DNA from 3 places in the Photorhabdus akhurstii genome. Region 1 is predicted to be linked to each of the others. Evidence: riboswitches for the same ligand, from Rfam matches in the RefSeq annotation. Region 1 holds a riboswitch; each other region holds the start of a gene.
The links. A riboswitch is a leader RNA that binds a small molecule or an ion and turns the genes downstream of it on or off. The one in region 1 is predicted to bind thiamine pyrophosphate.
Positions count from the first base shown of each region.

Region 2: linked by a shared signal. The riboswitch ahead of thiB (thiamine ABC transporter substrate binding subunit) and the one ahead of thiC (phosphomethylpyrimidine synthase ThiC) in region 1 are both predicted to bind thiamine pyrophosphate.
Region 3: linked by a shared signal. The riboswitch ahead of thiD (bifunctional hydroxymethylpyrimidine kinase/phosphomethylpyrimidine kinase) and the one ahead of thiC (phosphomethylpyrimidine synthase ThiC) in region 1 are both predicted to bind thiamine pyrophosphate.

Region 1 covers NZ_CP020335.1:517,035-522,589, forward strand. The annotation lists gene B0X70_RS02245 (HesA/MoeB/ThiF family protein) at 1-320, opposite strand, end outside; gene thiE (thiamine phosphate synthase) at 332-982, opposite strand; gene thiC (phosphomethylpyrimidine synthase ThiC) at 966-2,903, opposite strand; TPP riboswitch at 3,008-3,133, opposite strand; gene B0X70_RS02260 (Rpn family recombination-promoting nuclease/putative transposase) at 3,862-4,836, shown strand; partial or broken gene B0X70_RS02265 (ISNCY family transposase) at 4,892-5,176, shown strand; gene B0X70_RS02270 (HAD family hydrolase) at 5,436-5,555, opposite strand, start outside.
Region 2 covers NZ_CP020335.1:821,052-826,606, reverse strand. The annotation lists gene ptsP (phosphoenolpyruvate--protein phosphotransferase) at 1-1,874, opposite strand, end outside; gene rppH (RNA pyrophosphohydrolase) at 1,884-2,414, opposite strand; TPP riboswitch at 2,528-2,632, shown strand; gene thiB (thiamine ABC transporter substrate binding subunit) at 2,705-3,718, shown strand; gene thiP (thiamine/thiamine pyrophosphate ABC transporter permease ThiP) at 3,694-5,304, shown strand; gene thiQ (thiamine ABC transporter ATP-binding protein ThiQ) at 5,291-5,555, shown strand, end outside.
Region 3 covers NZ_CP020335.1:3,249,369-3,254,923, forward strand. The annotation lists gene tnpA (IS200/IS605 family transposase) at 744-1,172, opposite strand; gene fbaB (class I fructose-bisphosphate aldolase) at 1,759-2,808, shown strand; gene thiD (bifunctional hydroxymethylpyrimidine kinase/phosphomethylpyrimidine kinase) at 2,951-3,751, opposite strand; TPP riboswitch at 3,792-3,884, opposite strand; gene cspE (transcription antiterminator/RNA stability regulator CspE) at 3,999-4,208, opposite strand; gene pagP (lipid IV(A) palmitoyltransferase PagP) at 4,812-5,435, shown strand; gene B0X70_RS14045 (amino acid permease) at 5,503-5,555, opposite strand, start outside.

The sequences.
Region 1 (5,555 bases):
CGTTGATTAAGGACCATTGTTCTTATCAGCGGATTCAATGCATTGAGTTGATTGGCTGCAAGTTCAGCTTTTGCGGCAGGGATCTCTTCGGTGCGGTAAAGTATTTGCCGTTGTAAATTGGAAATGTGCAATTGGTCATCATCAGCGAGATAAATTGTTCCCACACCTGCCCCGGCCAGATAGAGAGAAGCGGGAGCGCCTAGCCCTCCCAGTCCGACAATCAGTACGCGGCTGGATTTCAGTTTTTCCTGCCCTTCCGGGCCGATATCTTCGAGTAACAGTTGTCGGCTGTAACGCATAAATTCTTGATCATTTAACATAAGAACCTCCTCTATCCCTTCAATTCAACGCCTTCAACCAGATGAAGCAGTTGTGCGGTTGCCTGACGCCAATCTTTTGCTTTGGTAATGGCACTAACCAGTGCCACACTGCCGACTCCCGTTGCAATGACATCCGGTACGCGTTCAAGAGAGATGCCTCCGATGGCGACAGTGGGATAGTCTGGCGTGCTTTCTACCTGCCGTTTCAGGGCTGCCAGTCCTTGCGGGGAAGATGGCATCTCTTTGGTCGTGGTTGGGAAAATATGGCCGAGAGCGATATAAGATGGACGCAGGGATTTTGCTCGAGTCAGCTCTTGTTCATCGTGGGTAGAGATTCCTAACCGCAATCCCGCTGTTTGGATGGCGTTCAGATCAGCGATAACTAAATCTTCCTGCCCAAGATGGACACCATAAGCGCCGTGCTTTATTGCCAGTCGCCAGTAGTCGTTGATAAACAAACGAGCGTTGTATTGGCGACTGAGCATAATGGCTTGCTGAATATCTTCTTCCACCTGATCTTCTGGTCGATCTTTAATTCTCAACTGAATTGTGGTGACGCCTGCTTTTAACAAACGGGAAATCCACTCTAGCGAATCCACGACGGGATATAGGCCCAATTTGTATTCAGTTGGGGCAAATGGCGCGTTAGGCAGATTGTTCATGGGATACATCCTCTACGCTGTGATACAACTCGCCACCGTGGGCGCGGAATGCTTCAGACATCTGTTCCATACCTGCGGCGTAATCGCGTACTTCCTGAGAAATCTTCATAGAGCAGAATTTAGGTCCACACATAGAACAGAAATGCGCAATTTTTCCGGACGCTTGTGGCAAAGTTTCATCGTGATAGGCGCGAGCAGTATCGGGATCGAGCGCCAGATTAAATTGATCTTCCCAACGAAATTCAAAACGTGCTTTGGACATCGCGTTATCGCGGATTTGTGCGCCGGGATGACCTTTGGCGAGATCGGCGGCATGAGCAGCGATTTTGTAGGTAATCAGCCCTTGTTTAACATCGTCTTTGTTTGGCAAACCGAGATGCTCTTTTGGCGTCACATAACAGAGCATGGCGCAGCCAAACCAGCCAATCATGGCTGCGCCGATACCGGAAGTAAAATGGTCATAACCCGGTGCAATATCTGTTGTCAGTGGGCCAAGAGTATAGAAAGGGGCTTCGTGACAATGCTCTAATTCTTCCGTTATATTGCGGCGGATCATCTGCATAGGAATATGCCCAGGACCTTCTATCATCACCTGAACATCATATTCCCAGGCAATTTTGGTCAGTTCACCTAATGTGTGCAGTTCTGCAAACTGCGCTTCATCATTAGCATCCTGAATAGAACCGGGGCGCAGACCGTCTCCCAATGATAGGGAAACATCATAAGCGGCGCAGATTTCACAAATTTCATGGAAATGTTGGTAGAGGAAGTTTTCTTGATGATGAGACAGACACCATTTCGCCATAATTGAACCACCGCGGGAGACAATCCCGGTGAGGCGTTTGGCTGTCATCGGTACATAGCGCAGTAATACACCGGCATGAATGGTGAAGTAATCAACTCCTTGTTCCGCTTGTTCCAGCAAGGTATCACGGAACATTTCCCAGGTGAGATTTTCCGCGACGCCATTGACTTTCTCCAGCGCCTGATAAATAGGGACTGTGCCGATAGGTACCGGGCTATTACGTAAGATCCATTCGCGGGTTTCGTGGATATAACGGCCTGTGGAGAGATCCATGACCGTATCTGCGCCCCAGCGAGTAGACCAGATTAACTTTTCTACTTCTTCCTCAATAGAAGAGGTGACGGAAGAATTACCGATATTAGCGTTAACCTTAACCAGAAAATTGCGGCCAATAATCATCGGTTCTGATTCAGGGTGATTAATATTGGCAGGAATAATAGCCCGACCGGCTGCGACTTCCTGACGGACAAATTCTGGTGTGATATTTTCCGGCAACTGAGCGCCAAAACTTTGTCCAGCATGTTGTTGGCGTAGCACATCACCGTGGATACGTTCGCGCCCCATATTTTCCCGCAGTGCGATAAATTCCATTTCCGGTGTGATGATGCCTTTGCGGGCATAGTGCAGTTGAGTAACGCATTTGCCTTCATGGGCTTTTAATGGATGGGGGCGATGATTGAAACGTAAATGATCGAGACCGGCATCCGCCAGGCGTTGCTGAGTAAAATCGGAGCCGAGGGCGGCAACAGGTTCAGTATCTTGGCGTTCATCGATCCACGGTTGGCGTAGCTTGGTTAACCCTACATGTACATCCAGTTTGGCATCAGGATCGCCATAAGCGCCGGAAGTATCATAAACCGGAATGGCTTCATTTTCCTCATACTGAGGCTCTTCTTTGGTTCCGCCAATTAACGTGGGCGATAACTGAATTTCGCGCATTGGAACTTGGATATCGTCACGGGAACCTTGAAGATAAATTCGTCGTGAATTTGGGAACGTCACGCCCTGAATAGAATTAATAAATTCCTGAGCGGCATCGCGTTGAGCTTTACGCGGGCGTGCCGGATTGGGTTTTGGTGAAATATCGGTTGTAGGGATAAAAGTATTATGAGACATAGCAAATTCCTAACTGTGTTATTGGGAAAGTTGCTTGTCTGGAGCTCGCAGGGAGTAATGGTTGATGGCTGGACAGGCCCGTAAAAAATTGGGTGGGCTAACAGCGGTTGATTACTCTTGTTCCCTTCGCGGGTATTAACCCGATCAGGTTCCGCGGATCCCGAATTAACGGTCTCAGCCTGTGTATGCTGCGATAAAACAGCTTACGCTAGGCACTCCGACAAGAAAGCAAACAGTAGTATAGAAGGGATTATGAAAACTACAACCCTTACTGATTGAAAGTATTTACAGTGACCAGGTTAATTTTTTTTAGCTATGTTGCTGATTGTTTTGTGATCGATTTGTCATGTTTATTAATTTTTTAACTACAACTTGTTAAGGAAATAAGGCATGAAAAACTTTGATTCATCTAAAGTGGTTAAAGTTAAATTACCATTGTCGGGTTGGGTTGTTTCATGAAGATGGTGGACCAATGTTCGATATATTTCATGCCTATTTTGTACCTAACTGTATTTGTCAAATTTTATATAAAATGTCTAATATATATTTCGATATTTATGAGGAAGAAATTAGATTACGGTTTAATACTGCATTGAAAAAATTTTTGGATACAAAAGAGATAATAGATCATCTGGCGGGAATTCAGTCCAATTTTTTCGATCTGAACATCCAAGATTAACGGACATATAAGTAATCGATATTTTGATGAGGGAGGTTATTATGCGAATGCAAGTTAAAAATTCATTTAAATGAATGGATTTCATAAAGTAGTTGTTGTAAATATAATATTTGATCGTTTTTTATTTTCTGATATTTTATTCTTTAGGCTCTTCTATTAATGCATTCGATAAAGATTTGCCTGAGGAAATCTGAGACAATGTTTTTTGTAACTTGGTAGAAATACTATACCTTGACAATGAGTGGTAATGACTAACTGATAAAGACAGAGAAACAGATTGTGGCAAAGAAAGAAAAACAGCCTCACCATGATTCGTTATTCAAGCATTTTTTAACGCAGCCTGAAACGGCCAAAGAGTTTTTATCCCTTTATCTGCCCGAAGAGGTTCAGTTGTTGTGTGATTTAGCCACATTGAAACTGGAGTCCGGCAGTTTTGTGGATCGGCATTTACGTCAACTGCACAGTGATGTGCTGTACTCGGTTGAAACGGTCCGGGGACAGGGCTATATCTATTGTCTGATTGAGCATCAGTCCACCCCTGACCCGCTGATGGCCTGGCGGCTGATGCATTATGCCATGTCAGCTATGGCGGCTCACCTGAAAAAAGGCCATGCTGAACTCCCTTTGGTGGCGCCGCTGCTGTTTTATCATGGGGAGGTTCGGCCATATCCTTACTCAAACCGGTGGCTGGATTGTTTTACGCTCCCTGAACAGGCTGCCCGTTTATACCATCAGGCGTTTCCGTTGGTGGACGTCAGTGCGCTCAGCGATGAAGAGATCCTGACGCATAAAGGCGTTGCCCTGATGGAACTGGTGCAAAAACACATCCGCTGCCGGGATATGCAGGAATGGCTCCTCCAATTGGTGGAACTCTTGAATGCAGGGTATAATACAACCGAACAGCGCAATGTGGTGTTACGCTATATTTTACTGAATGGGCATACGCTGGATCTCTCCCAATTTGTCCATCAACTGATTGAACAATCTCCGGAGCATGAAACGATGTTGATGACTATTGCAGAACAGCTTGAACAAAAAGGGCTTGAGCGTGGTATTGAACTAGGCCGAGAAGAAGGTATTGAGCTAGGCCGAGAGAAAGGTATTGAGCTAGGTCGAGAGGAAGGTATTGAACTAGGCCGAGAGAAAGGTAAAGTGGAAACGGCTCGTGCCTTATTACGGCATGGCGTGAGTTTAGACATTATTGTCACCAGTACCGGACTGAGCCGGGATAGAATTGAAGCGTTAAAGCATTAAATTCATCTTCTCTTTTACAGCAAAATGCCGATATTCAAGATCGGCATTTTTGTTTTTATTTTTACTGAGTGGGCATACGCTGGATCTCTCCCAATTTGTCCATCAACTGATTGAACAATCTCCGGAGCATGAAACGATGTTGATGACTATTGCAGAACAGCTTGAACAAAAAGGGCTTGAGCGTGGTATTGAACTAGGTCGAGAAGAAGGTATTGAGCTAGGCCGAGAGAAAGGTAAAGTGGAAACGGCTCGTGCCTTATTACGGCATGGCGTGAGTTTGGATATTATTGTCACCAGTACCGGACTAAGCCGGGATAAAATTGAAGCGTTAAAGCATTAAATTAATCTTCTCTTTTACAGTAAAATGCCGATATTCAAGATCGGCATTTTTGTTTTTATTTATAGGGAGCGAAATGACACCTTAAGAGCATAGGGAACGCGATTAGGTGGGTTGTTTGCGGAAACAAAATGACTTGCTTTGTTTCGTCAAGACCTCAATTTTATTGCAATATTCTCCCCAGCAATTGGGTTGCCTGTTGAAAGATAACGGGTATAGATGGGATTATGGAAACCATAAACCCATTACTGATCGAAAGCATTTACAGTGACCAGGTTAATTGTTTCCAGCCATATTGTTGTGCTTCGGCTTTTAAACGGGCATCGGCATTGATCGTAATGACTTCATCGGCAAACCGACACATTGGGAGATCATTAATTGA
Region 2 (5,555 bases), 300 kb from region 1:
TACTGCGTTAGGTCATTGGTGCCAATAGACACAAAATCAACTCTGTTTTTGAGTTGTGGCAACAGAAAAATCATCGAAGGAACCTCAATCATTACACCAAGTTGAGGCATAGGTATTTGACACGCCAGAATTTGCTCGACTTCCTCTTTCGCCCTGTCTACTAATCGCTTAGCTTCATCAATTTCTTCTACATTCGTCACCATTGGCAACAGGATTTTCAGATTGCCCGTGTCAGCATTAGCTCTGAGCATTGCCCTAAGCTGAATAAGAAAAATCTCCGGTTGATCCAACGTCACCCGTATACCACGCCATCCCAAACAAGGGTTATCTTCGCTAATCGGCATATAAGGCAGTTGTTTATCCGCACCGATATCAAGTGTACGTAATACCACCGGTTTATCGGGAAATAATTGCAACATTTCCTGATAACGCGCTTTTTGTTCATCTTCTGACGGGAAACCACTGTGCAACATAAAGGGTATTTCGGTGCGATAGAGTCCAACACCATCAATACTGCTACTGATTTGTAACTCATATTTCAGGCTTAAACCTGCATTAAGCTGAACCAGAATGCGTTCACCACTTTTGAGCCGCGCTTCCTGATCAACATCCCCCTCAGCCAGTTTGCTCAGTGCTTTTTCTTCCTCAATAATCTGTTTATATTCCTGCGAAATCAGTGGTTCAGGTTCAATAAAAACTTCTCCACGGAAACCATCAAGAATCAGCATACGATTGTGCAGGAGTTCCGGCTGGATATCTGCCCCCATAATGGCCGGGATACCCATTGCACGTACCAATATGGCAGAGTGTGAATGGGTAGCGCCATCACGAACAATAACTCCTGCTAATCTTTCTTGCGGCACTTCTGCCAATAGGTTGGCACTCAGTTCATCTGCAACCAGAATAAACCATTCAGGCCATTGATGGCTGGCAGTCAGTGAATCATCAAGATGAAATAGTAATCGCTGCCCAAGCGCCCGTAGATCTGATGCCCTTTCCCGCATATAAGCATCCTGCAAGCTGGCAAATTGTTCTGCGTATTTCTCAATAACTTGTTTAACCGCCCATTGCGCAACAGATCCCTGTTCAACACAGGAGAACAGATCTTGTTTCAACTGAGGGTCATTCAAAAGGTAGGAATAAAGATTAAAAATTGCAGCACTCTCTTTTTGAGAACCCGCGGTAAAACGTTTACTGAGCCGACGACATTCTGCTGTTGCATCTTCAAGTGCCTGAATCAAACGAGAACGTTCTGCTGCATGATCAAGGGTTGAAGCTTCAAAAATTTGGTCAAGTGAGGGTTGGGAACAATCTTGCCATCCCTGAGCCATCACGATGCCATTGGAAATTGCCAGCGCTTTAATTCTGGTTTGCCGATACTGACCAAACAATCCCTTAGTCTGAGCTTGAACAAGGATCACCGCCAGTTGTGTCGCAAGAGTCACCATAAAGGACTCTTCGGTTTCATTAAACAGGCGTTGTTCCTGCTGCTGAACGACTAAAACACCTTGCAACTGGCGGCGATAGACCACCGGAACGCCCAAAAACGCGCGGAAGCTATCCTCTTTCACTTGAGGCAAATATTTGAAACTTGGATGGCTGCGAATATCAGCCAGATTAATCAGTTCAGACAATTGACCAACTTGTCCGACGACTCCCTCACCAAAAGCCAAACTGACAGCCCTTCCCCGGGGTTTCCTCAACCCTCGGGTTGCCATCAGGTAATAACACCGCCGTTGATGATCAGCAAGATAGATAGAACAGACATCCGTGTTCATCGCCAGACAGGTCTCGTTCACCAATAGCTCAAGCGCTTCGGCCAGATTGGTTGCCATAGCAACTTTTTCAACAATTTCCCGTAAGCGCATGAGCATAGAACTCACCTAACTTCTTTTGCGACGATAAGAATACGAAGAACGTGGCAGAGATGAGCTTTCCTGCATTGGCATGACAACCGAAGAAAACTCTTTCATCACGCGCCGATAAACATCACGCTTAAAAGAGACAACCTGCCGGACAGGATACCAATAGCTGACCCAACGCCAACCATCGAACTCCGGGGTATTACTGTGTTGCACATTAATATCTTCTTCATTACAGAGCAGTTGTAATAAAAACCACCGCTGTTTTTGACCGATACAGACAGGTCGAGTATCCCAACGCACCAAACGCTTGGGTAATTTGTAACGCAACCAATTACGAGTAGAAGCCAGAACGCGTACATCTTTCCGACCTAAACCCACTTCTTCATACAGTTCCCGGTACATAGCCTGTTCTGGTGATTCCCCCGGATTAATGCCCCCTTGAGGAAATTGCCAGGAATGCTGCCCATAACGCCGCGCCCACAAAACCTGGCCTTGCCGATTACAAATTACAATTCCTACATTCGGGCGGTAGCCATCATCATCGATCACCAGACTACCTCGATAAACTAAATTTGAAAGATGACTAATTGTTTCACACTACCCTCAAGTGGTAAACCTCTATCATTGGACTTTGCAGTCGCTAGCTAAATCTCTACAATAGCGCCATCTCAACGGGGTGCTGGCTGTTTAAAACAGCCTTGCTGAGAGTAAACCCGCCGAACCTGATCCGGCTAATACCGGCGTAGGGATTTGAGCTGCTAACTATTTCACAAACGTTATTTTGCCGTTTAGCGCTTCCTCAAATCCTTTGCCAATCCTCTTAATGTAAGGAGAGCAAAGTGTTTAAGACGTTATTTTCCAAATTAATCGTACTGACGGCCCTATCAGCCCCTATGTTGCTATTGAGTCAGGTTGTACAGGCTAAGCCGGTATTAACGGTCTATACCTATGACTCTTTTGCCGCAGAATGGGGTCCCGGACCCGCAATTAAAAAAGCCTTTGAAGCTGAATGTGACTGTGAACTGAAACTGGTTGCTCTGGAAGATGGTGTTTCTTTGCTCAATCGCCTAAGAATGGAAGGAAAGCGTACTGCTGCCGATATTATTCTTGGGTTGGATAACAACTTGATTCAAGCAGCTCAACAAACGGGGCTGTTCACTGAAAGTCAAGTGGATATCAGCAAGCTGGCGCTGCCGGTGTCATGGCATAACCAGATATTTATTCCTTATGACTATGGCTATTTTGCTTTCATTTACAACAAAAAGAGTTTGCCAAATCCGCCAAAAAGCATGGATGAGCTAATCAACAGCCACAATAATTGGAAAGTGATCTATCAAGATCCTCGCACCAGCACACCGGGGCAAGGTTTGCTGCTATGGATGCAGAAAATTTATGGTGATGATGCCCCACAAGCCTGGAAAAAACTGGCAAAGAAAACACTAACTGTTACCAAAGGCTGGAGTGAAGCTTACGGTCTGTTCCTGAAAGGAGAAGGCGATCTGGTACTAAGCTATACCTCTTCACCGGGCTACCACCTCTTATCTGAGAAGACAGACGATTATGCTGCCGCTACCTTTAATGAAGGTCATTACCTGCAAATCGAAGTGGCCGCACAACTGGCCTCCAGTAAGCAACCAGAGCTTGCCCAGAAATTTATGCAGTTTATGCTGACCCCAGCTTTCCAACAGGAAATTCCAACCACTAACTGGATGTATCCGGTCATTGATATCCCACTTCCAGAAGTGTATTCACAGCTTTCAATACCTGAAAAATCGCTGCAATATCCCGCAGAAGAAGTCGCAAAATACCGTAACCAATGGATTCGTACATGGCAAAGCGCTGTCAGCCGATGATTGCTCGATGTCTGTTACCGGGGGCCATTGCCTCCGGTCTTTTACTATTGGTCGCCTTACTAGCGTTCGGTGCACTTTGGTTTAATGCACCTGAACGTAATTGGTCTTTACTGGCGGAAGATAGCTATCTGTGGCATGTGGTGGGTTTTACATTCTGGCAGGCTTTTTTATCGGCGCTGTTTTCTGTTATCCCGGCTATTTTTCTTTCCAGAGCCCTCTATCGCCGTCATTTTCCAGGCCGAAATCTATTTCTCCGCCTATGTGCTATGACGCTGGTTTTGCCTGTATTGGTCGCTCTATTCGGCATTCTGACGGTCTATGGCAGAGCCGGCTGGCTGGCTCAGTTCTGTGAATGGATCAGCATCGATTACCATTTCACCCCTTATGGTCTACCAGGAATTTTGCTGGCACATATCTTCTTTAATATGCCACTAGCGACACGGCTTTTACTGCAATCACTGGAAAACATCGCGGTGGAACAACGGCAATTAGCGGCTCAGCTAGGTATGAATGAATGGCAACATTTCCGTTTTGTTGAATGGCCTTATCTACGCCGCCAAATCCTGCCCACTGGCGCACTGATTTTTATGCTCTGTTTCGCCAGTTTTGCTACCGTGCTGGCGTTAGGTGGCGGACCTGCTGCAACAACTGTCGAACTGGCAATCTATCAGGCGTTAAGCTATGACTACGATCTCAACCGCGCCGCATTACTGGCGTTGATTCAGATCACCTGCTGCCTTGGCCTTGTGCTCCTCAGCCAGAAGCTTAACAGTGCTCTATCTGTCGGCTACAGCAACCAACAGCAATGGCGTAATCCACAGGACACTTTGTTGAGAAAAATCTGCGACAGCCTGTTAATTATCGCAGCATTATTACTGCTCGTGCCGCCATTATTGGCGGTTATCTTGGATGGCCTGAACAGCGGGTTGCTTAACGTATTGCGCCAGCCTGCATTGTGGCAGGCATTTATCACCTCAGTGGTGATTGCTTTAGGCGCGGGGTTATTATGTGTTTTATTCACTATGATGCTGCTGTGGAGCAGCCGTGAGTTGTACCTGCGTCATTCCCCCCATTGGGGACAAGCAATGGAAATGAGTGGTTTGTTGATCCTTTCTATGCCGGGCATTGTATTGGCAACAGGATTCTTTCTGTTGCTCAACGATACCGTCGGCCTGCCCCGTTCACCCTATGGTCTGGTAATTTTAACCAACGCACTAATGGCAATTCCCTATGCGCTGAAAGTTCTGGATAATCCAATGAAAGATCTGGCGGCCCACTATAATCCACTGTGTCGCTCCCTGAATATTCAAGGTATTAACCGACTACGCTGGATTGAACTAAAAGCACTGAAAGTTCCTCTGGCACAAGCGCTGGCCTTTGCTTGCGTCCTTTCCATTGGAGATTTTGGCGTTGTCGCTCTGTTTGGTAATGAAGATTTCCGTACACTGCCCTTCTATCTCTACCAGCAAATCGGGGCTTACCGGAGCCAGGATGGCGCAATCACTGCTTTATTGCTGTTATTGTTATGTTTTATGCTGTTTAGTTTACTTGAACGCTTACCGAGACTACGTAATGCTCAAACTTGAAAATCTGACTTACCGCTATGAACATCTGGTGATGCGCTTTGACTTGCAAATTAAGGCCGGAGAACGTATCGCAATCCTAGGCCCCAGTGGGGCAGGTAAAAGTACACTGCTAAACCTGATCGCCGGTTTTCAAACAGCAGAAAAAGGCTCCCTATGGCTGAACGAGAAAAATCATACCAGTACGTCACCAGCTCAACGCCCGGTCTCCATGTTGTTTCAGGAAAATAATCTCTTCTCTCATTTGACAATTG
Region 3 (5,555 bases), 2.7 Mb from region 1:
AAGAATTTAGTATAATTATTATTTTATATTATTATCACTTTTAAGAAAGAATAAATAACCATATTGACTGTTGCTTACAGAATTATGTGGATTTAAAAACATTGATGCCAAAAATGGTTATTTATCATGTACAATATTGAAACATGGTTATAACTCAATTGACAAAATAAAAAATTATTAACACGAACAATTAAAACCAATTAAATTTATATCAATAGCTGTAAATAAAATATGAACACCTAACCTTGTAAAACTCATTTAAATAATAGAAAAACATATTGTATCTTTATAAAAGACTCATGTAATAAAACATTAAGTGTAGCGATATAAATAGTAAAATATAAAGAATGACTTTATTTATCGGTTAATTAAATCACGCAAACAATGAAACAATTTAATATTAATCAATGAGTTATTTATTGAGAATGATAAATTAACATTAGTTTTTACTCCAAAATCACCTAACAATCTTATCAATTCTATCCAACAACATTGTAATATTATAAATCAATAAAGAACAATAACTAAAGGATTAATTCTTTCATAAATAAAAAGGCACTAATAGATAGAGATTTACGATAATAAATTTATTTCCTTTTTTTGATATTGATAAAGAGAAATAGTTAAATTTATAATATATAATCTGCATAGATAAAAACCTAAACTCAACAACCACCGACTAAAGTCGGTGGGTTAGTGATTAACGGACTGAAAGTCCGGATACGCATCGGCTGAACGATGCGTCAATTGTCCATCCTGAAGTTATCATCCGGGTTTGGTTCAAAATGATGCTCCAGATAAGCCTTTATCATCTCTTCCGTTAACTGACCCACCGTCGCACAAAAATAGCCTCTGCCCCAAAAATGCTGACCCCAGTAGCGTTTCTTTAGATGCGAAAACTCTTCAAACAACTTACTCGCTGTCCTTCCCTTCAGTCTCCTCATGATTTCTGAGGGAGATAATGTCGGGGGACTATTCACCAGTATGTGAACATGATCTTTGCTCACGACCCCTTTTAATATCCTGATTTCAAATGCTTCACATGTCTGACGAACTAACTCGCGCACCCGTATTGCTACTTCACCTATCAGCACTTTGTGCCTGTATTTCGTTACCCACACAAAATGGTATTCAATCTGAAATACTGTGTGACTACCGTATCTGTAATCCATGTTGCACCTCCCATGCAACACAGTATCTCAGCTAAAGCTGACCGACTAAAGTCGGTGGTTTTAACCTTTCATATGGAAGAATAAATAAAATATAAATTATCCCCCCCGAAACTTTATAGAAACAATAATATATATCCAATCTATAATGAAAACATTTCATTGTTGAATAATAAAAGCAAAGGAAATATTAACAATATCAACAAAGACGATCAGTTTAACTATATTGATATTGCAATTTATCAAAACCCAATCAATATCAATGTCATAAATACAATGAATAATTTATTCTTTATCAGTATTAAATCTCATACATCTCTTTATCTTATCCAAGAAAATTGTCTGCTAGCAAGCAATAAGAATTACAAAAATATATAACCCAACACATAAAGAGCTTACGCTTTCGCCCCTATATCCCCTAAAGAATGGTCATGTCACTCTTGCGCTAAATAGCCACTTTCCAAGTAATAAAATTCTCTTTATCCCCCCCACCTGAAGCGATCCACTACCACTTCCCTCCCAATACAACTTGTTATCCTAAAAAGGATAAATGACAATCAATGATATCTTTTCATAACTGGAGTAAAACATGACTGATATCGCTAAGTTGTTAGGCAAAGATGCGGACAGTTTATTGCAACATCGTTGTAATACCATCCCAAGTGAAAATCTCTATCTGCCAGGCTCCGATTTTGTTGACCGAGTAATGATCGACAATAACCGACCCAATACAGTTTTGCGTTCCATGCAAACATTGTTAAATCATGGTCGTCTTGGAGGCACTGGTTATTTATCTATTTTGCCGGTGGACCAAGGAGTAGAACATTCTGCTGCCGCTTCTTTTGCAGCGAATCCTCTCTATTTCGATCCCAAAAATATCGTTGAACTGGCTATCGAAGCCGGCTGTAACTGTGTTGCCTCTACTTATGGCGTGTTATCCTCTGTTTCTCGTCGTTATGCTCATAAGATCCCATTTTTGGTTAAACTGAACCACAATGAAGCACTGAGCTATCCCGCCCAATATGATCAAACTTTATATGCCAGTGTTGAACAAGCATTTGAGATGGGTGCTGTTGCCGTTGGCGCAACGATTTACTTTGGCTCTATTGAATCACGGCGTCAAATTGAGGAAATTTCAGCCGCCTTTAAACGGGCGCATGAATTGGGCATGGTAACGGTATTGTGGGCCTACCTGCGTAATTCTACCTTCAAAAAAGAGGGGATAGATTATCACTCCAGTGCGGACCTAACAGGTCAGGCTAACCATTTGGCCGTCACTATCGGTGCCGATATCGTTAAACAGAAAATGGCCGAAAATAATGGCGGCTATACTGCAATTGGTTTTGGTCATACCGATAAACGTGTTTACACTAATTTGACTAGCGACCATCCTATCGATCTGGTCCGTTATCAGATAGCTAACTGCTACATGGGGCGCGCCGGTATGATTAACTCAGGTGGTGCATCCGGTAATAGTGATTTGAGTGACTCCGTTCGTACCGCCGTCATTAATAAACGCGCAGGCGGTATGGGGCTAATCCTCGGTCGTAAAGCGTTCAAAAAATCCATGAAAGAGGGTATTGAACTGATTAATGCGGTTCAAGATGTCTATCTGGATAAGCAAGTGACTATCGCGTAAATCAAGCTTGTCGCCGGTGATAATGAGTAGATAGTAGGTCGCTGCCAATGTTGAGTTATACTGCTCTCACAGTATAAATACCTTACTCTTCTTATTCATTATCACTTTCTCACCTAATCCCGAAAACGCCAATCAGTTATTCTCACCACCACTGATGAAAATGGTGCACAGGCCCAATGCCTTTTCCTACCTCTAACGAGTCCGCCTGTTCTAATGCCGCCTGGAGGTATGATTTGGCAACAGGCAGGGTTGTCTGCCAATTCGAGTAACGTGGACGCAAAGCAGCCAGCGCAGCAGAGAGCGTACACCCTGTACCATGTGTATGGCGCGTATTGATTCTGGGCGCAGTAAAACGCCATTCACCCTCAACAGTAAACAGCCAATCAGGGCTTTCATGCTCTGTAAGGTGCCCGCCTTTCAGTAAAACGGCTTCGCATCCTAGCGATAATAATTCACGCCCCTGTTTTTGCATGTCCGTTTCGGTTTTTGCTACAGAGCACTTTAATATCGCTGCGGCTTCCGGCAAATTTGGGGTAATCAACGAAACCTTCGGTAATAATCGTTCAACAACCTCGGAAACCGCTTCCGGCGCCAGCAACGGATCGCCACTTTTCGCAATCATTACCGTATCCAATACAACATAAGGAACGGAATAACGACTTATTGCATCAGCAACAACGACAACGTTGGCTGCATTAGATAACATGCCTATCTTAGCGCTATCAATTCTGATATCTGACAGCACAGATTCAAGCTGTGCCGCAACAAAAGTAGGATCGATATCATAAATGGATTGCACACCACAGGTATTTTGCGCAACAAGCGCTGTCATTACTGTTGTGCCATAAGCACCAAGTGCAGAGAAAGTTTTTAGGTCAGCTTGAATGCCGGCACCGCCGCTAGGATCAGTACCGGCAATTGTCAGTAAATTGATTCTCATCATAAGCACCTCTTCCAACCAGCAAAAGAAAAGCAAGTATCAGGAAAAGACACCATGACTTCCCTACGCTGGCATTATCCAGATCAGGTATTACGGGTTCATCTCAGCTCAATAAAGAGCGCCCCGAGCCAAAACAAAAACACCCTATCAGATAACCAACAGGGTGATATCGGTATGTCATTGTTGCCAGTAAAAAACCAATCAGACAACAAATTTACTTCGTCAATCCAAAATGATCGACAAAAAGAAGTTATGCTGTAGTGACGTTTGCCGCAGAAGGACCTTTCTGACCGTCCTGAATTTCAAACTCAACTTTTTGGCCTTCCGCCAGAGTTTTAAAACCCTCGCTCTGAATAGCGCTAAAATGTACAAACACATCTTTGCTACCATCAGCAGGAGTAATAAAGCCAAAACCTTTTGATTCGTTGAACCACTTTACAGTACCAGTGATTTTTGCCATTTTAAGAATTTCCTTTGGATCACTTAATTCTAATTCGCCGTTTCGGCGCAACATAAAAACTAGAGCAAGTTGCTGCTATTAACAGAACTGTATAACAGAACCGTACCTCGTTTACCCGAACGATTTATCACATATTCTTAATATGATGGCAAGCCATTTTTTATCAGCTATGGAGCTAACGCACATATTTAAAATTCTTAACAACAATTATTGTTTAACATAACTGCAAAAATTTGAAAATCCAAGGTTATCCTAATTAGCTTACAGTTTATCCATTCAACAAAACCCCAGATAACATAAAAAATTCTAATTTATTTTGCCTATCTTATTATTAGATTTTTTATATCTATTAGTATGTTCACAGAGGCCAATCTCTACTGTTTGGGTGAAAGAAAAAATCAACACACTCCCAATATTAGTCGACTAAAATATCAGTATTAAATATACCCAGTTAATACCTATCACATCTTAATATTAATTTTTCGTTTAACTTTTATTGAAAATAGCAAGAGTAGAATTCCTGAATTTAGATGTTTGTCATATTTTACGTGATGCGCAGGATCTTCCCAATTTATGTCGTCGGGAAATTTGGAGCAATAAATAATGAAGTTTGATTTAACCACAGCCTGTACCCTATCAGCCACTCTTTTAGTCTCATCTGGGACAGTGTTGGCAGCAACAGCAAATACTGCTAATAAATCATTAGCAACGACTCAATCACACACACCGCTCGGTTATAGCAACAATTCAGGTAGTTTATGGGAAAAATTCAACAATAATGTCGCTCTCACCTGGAATGCACCCGACAATGAACTTTATCTGCCGGTAATTACTTGGCATAACAGGCATACCTACGATAAAGAGAAAATCGATAGATATAATGAGCGGCCCTGGGGTTTCGGCTATGGTAAATATCGTTACGACCAAGACAATGATTGGCATTCCCTTTATGCAATGGCTTTTATGGATTCTCATAACCGTTTGGAACCCATCGTTGGCTATGGATTTCAGAAAATGTGGATACCCGGTGATTTAGATGGTTTCCGAATGGGAATCGGTTTCACTTTAAGCGTTACAGCTCGTCATGATTATTATTATGTCCCTATTCCACTGCCACTACCGTTATTCTCCATAGAATATGATCGGTTATCGCTGCAAGGGACATATATTCCCGGCACATATAATAACGGTAACGTCCTCTTCGCTTGGTTACGTTGGCAATGGTAACTGGATAAAAAATACCAGGCTGTGTAATATCAGCCTGGTATCTTCATAGAGATAATCCAAATATATGTTATCCCTGCTCCTGTGCTCTCATTTTATCACGGCGGGAACGAGACATTAAAA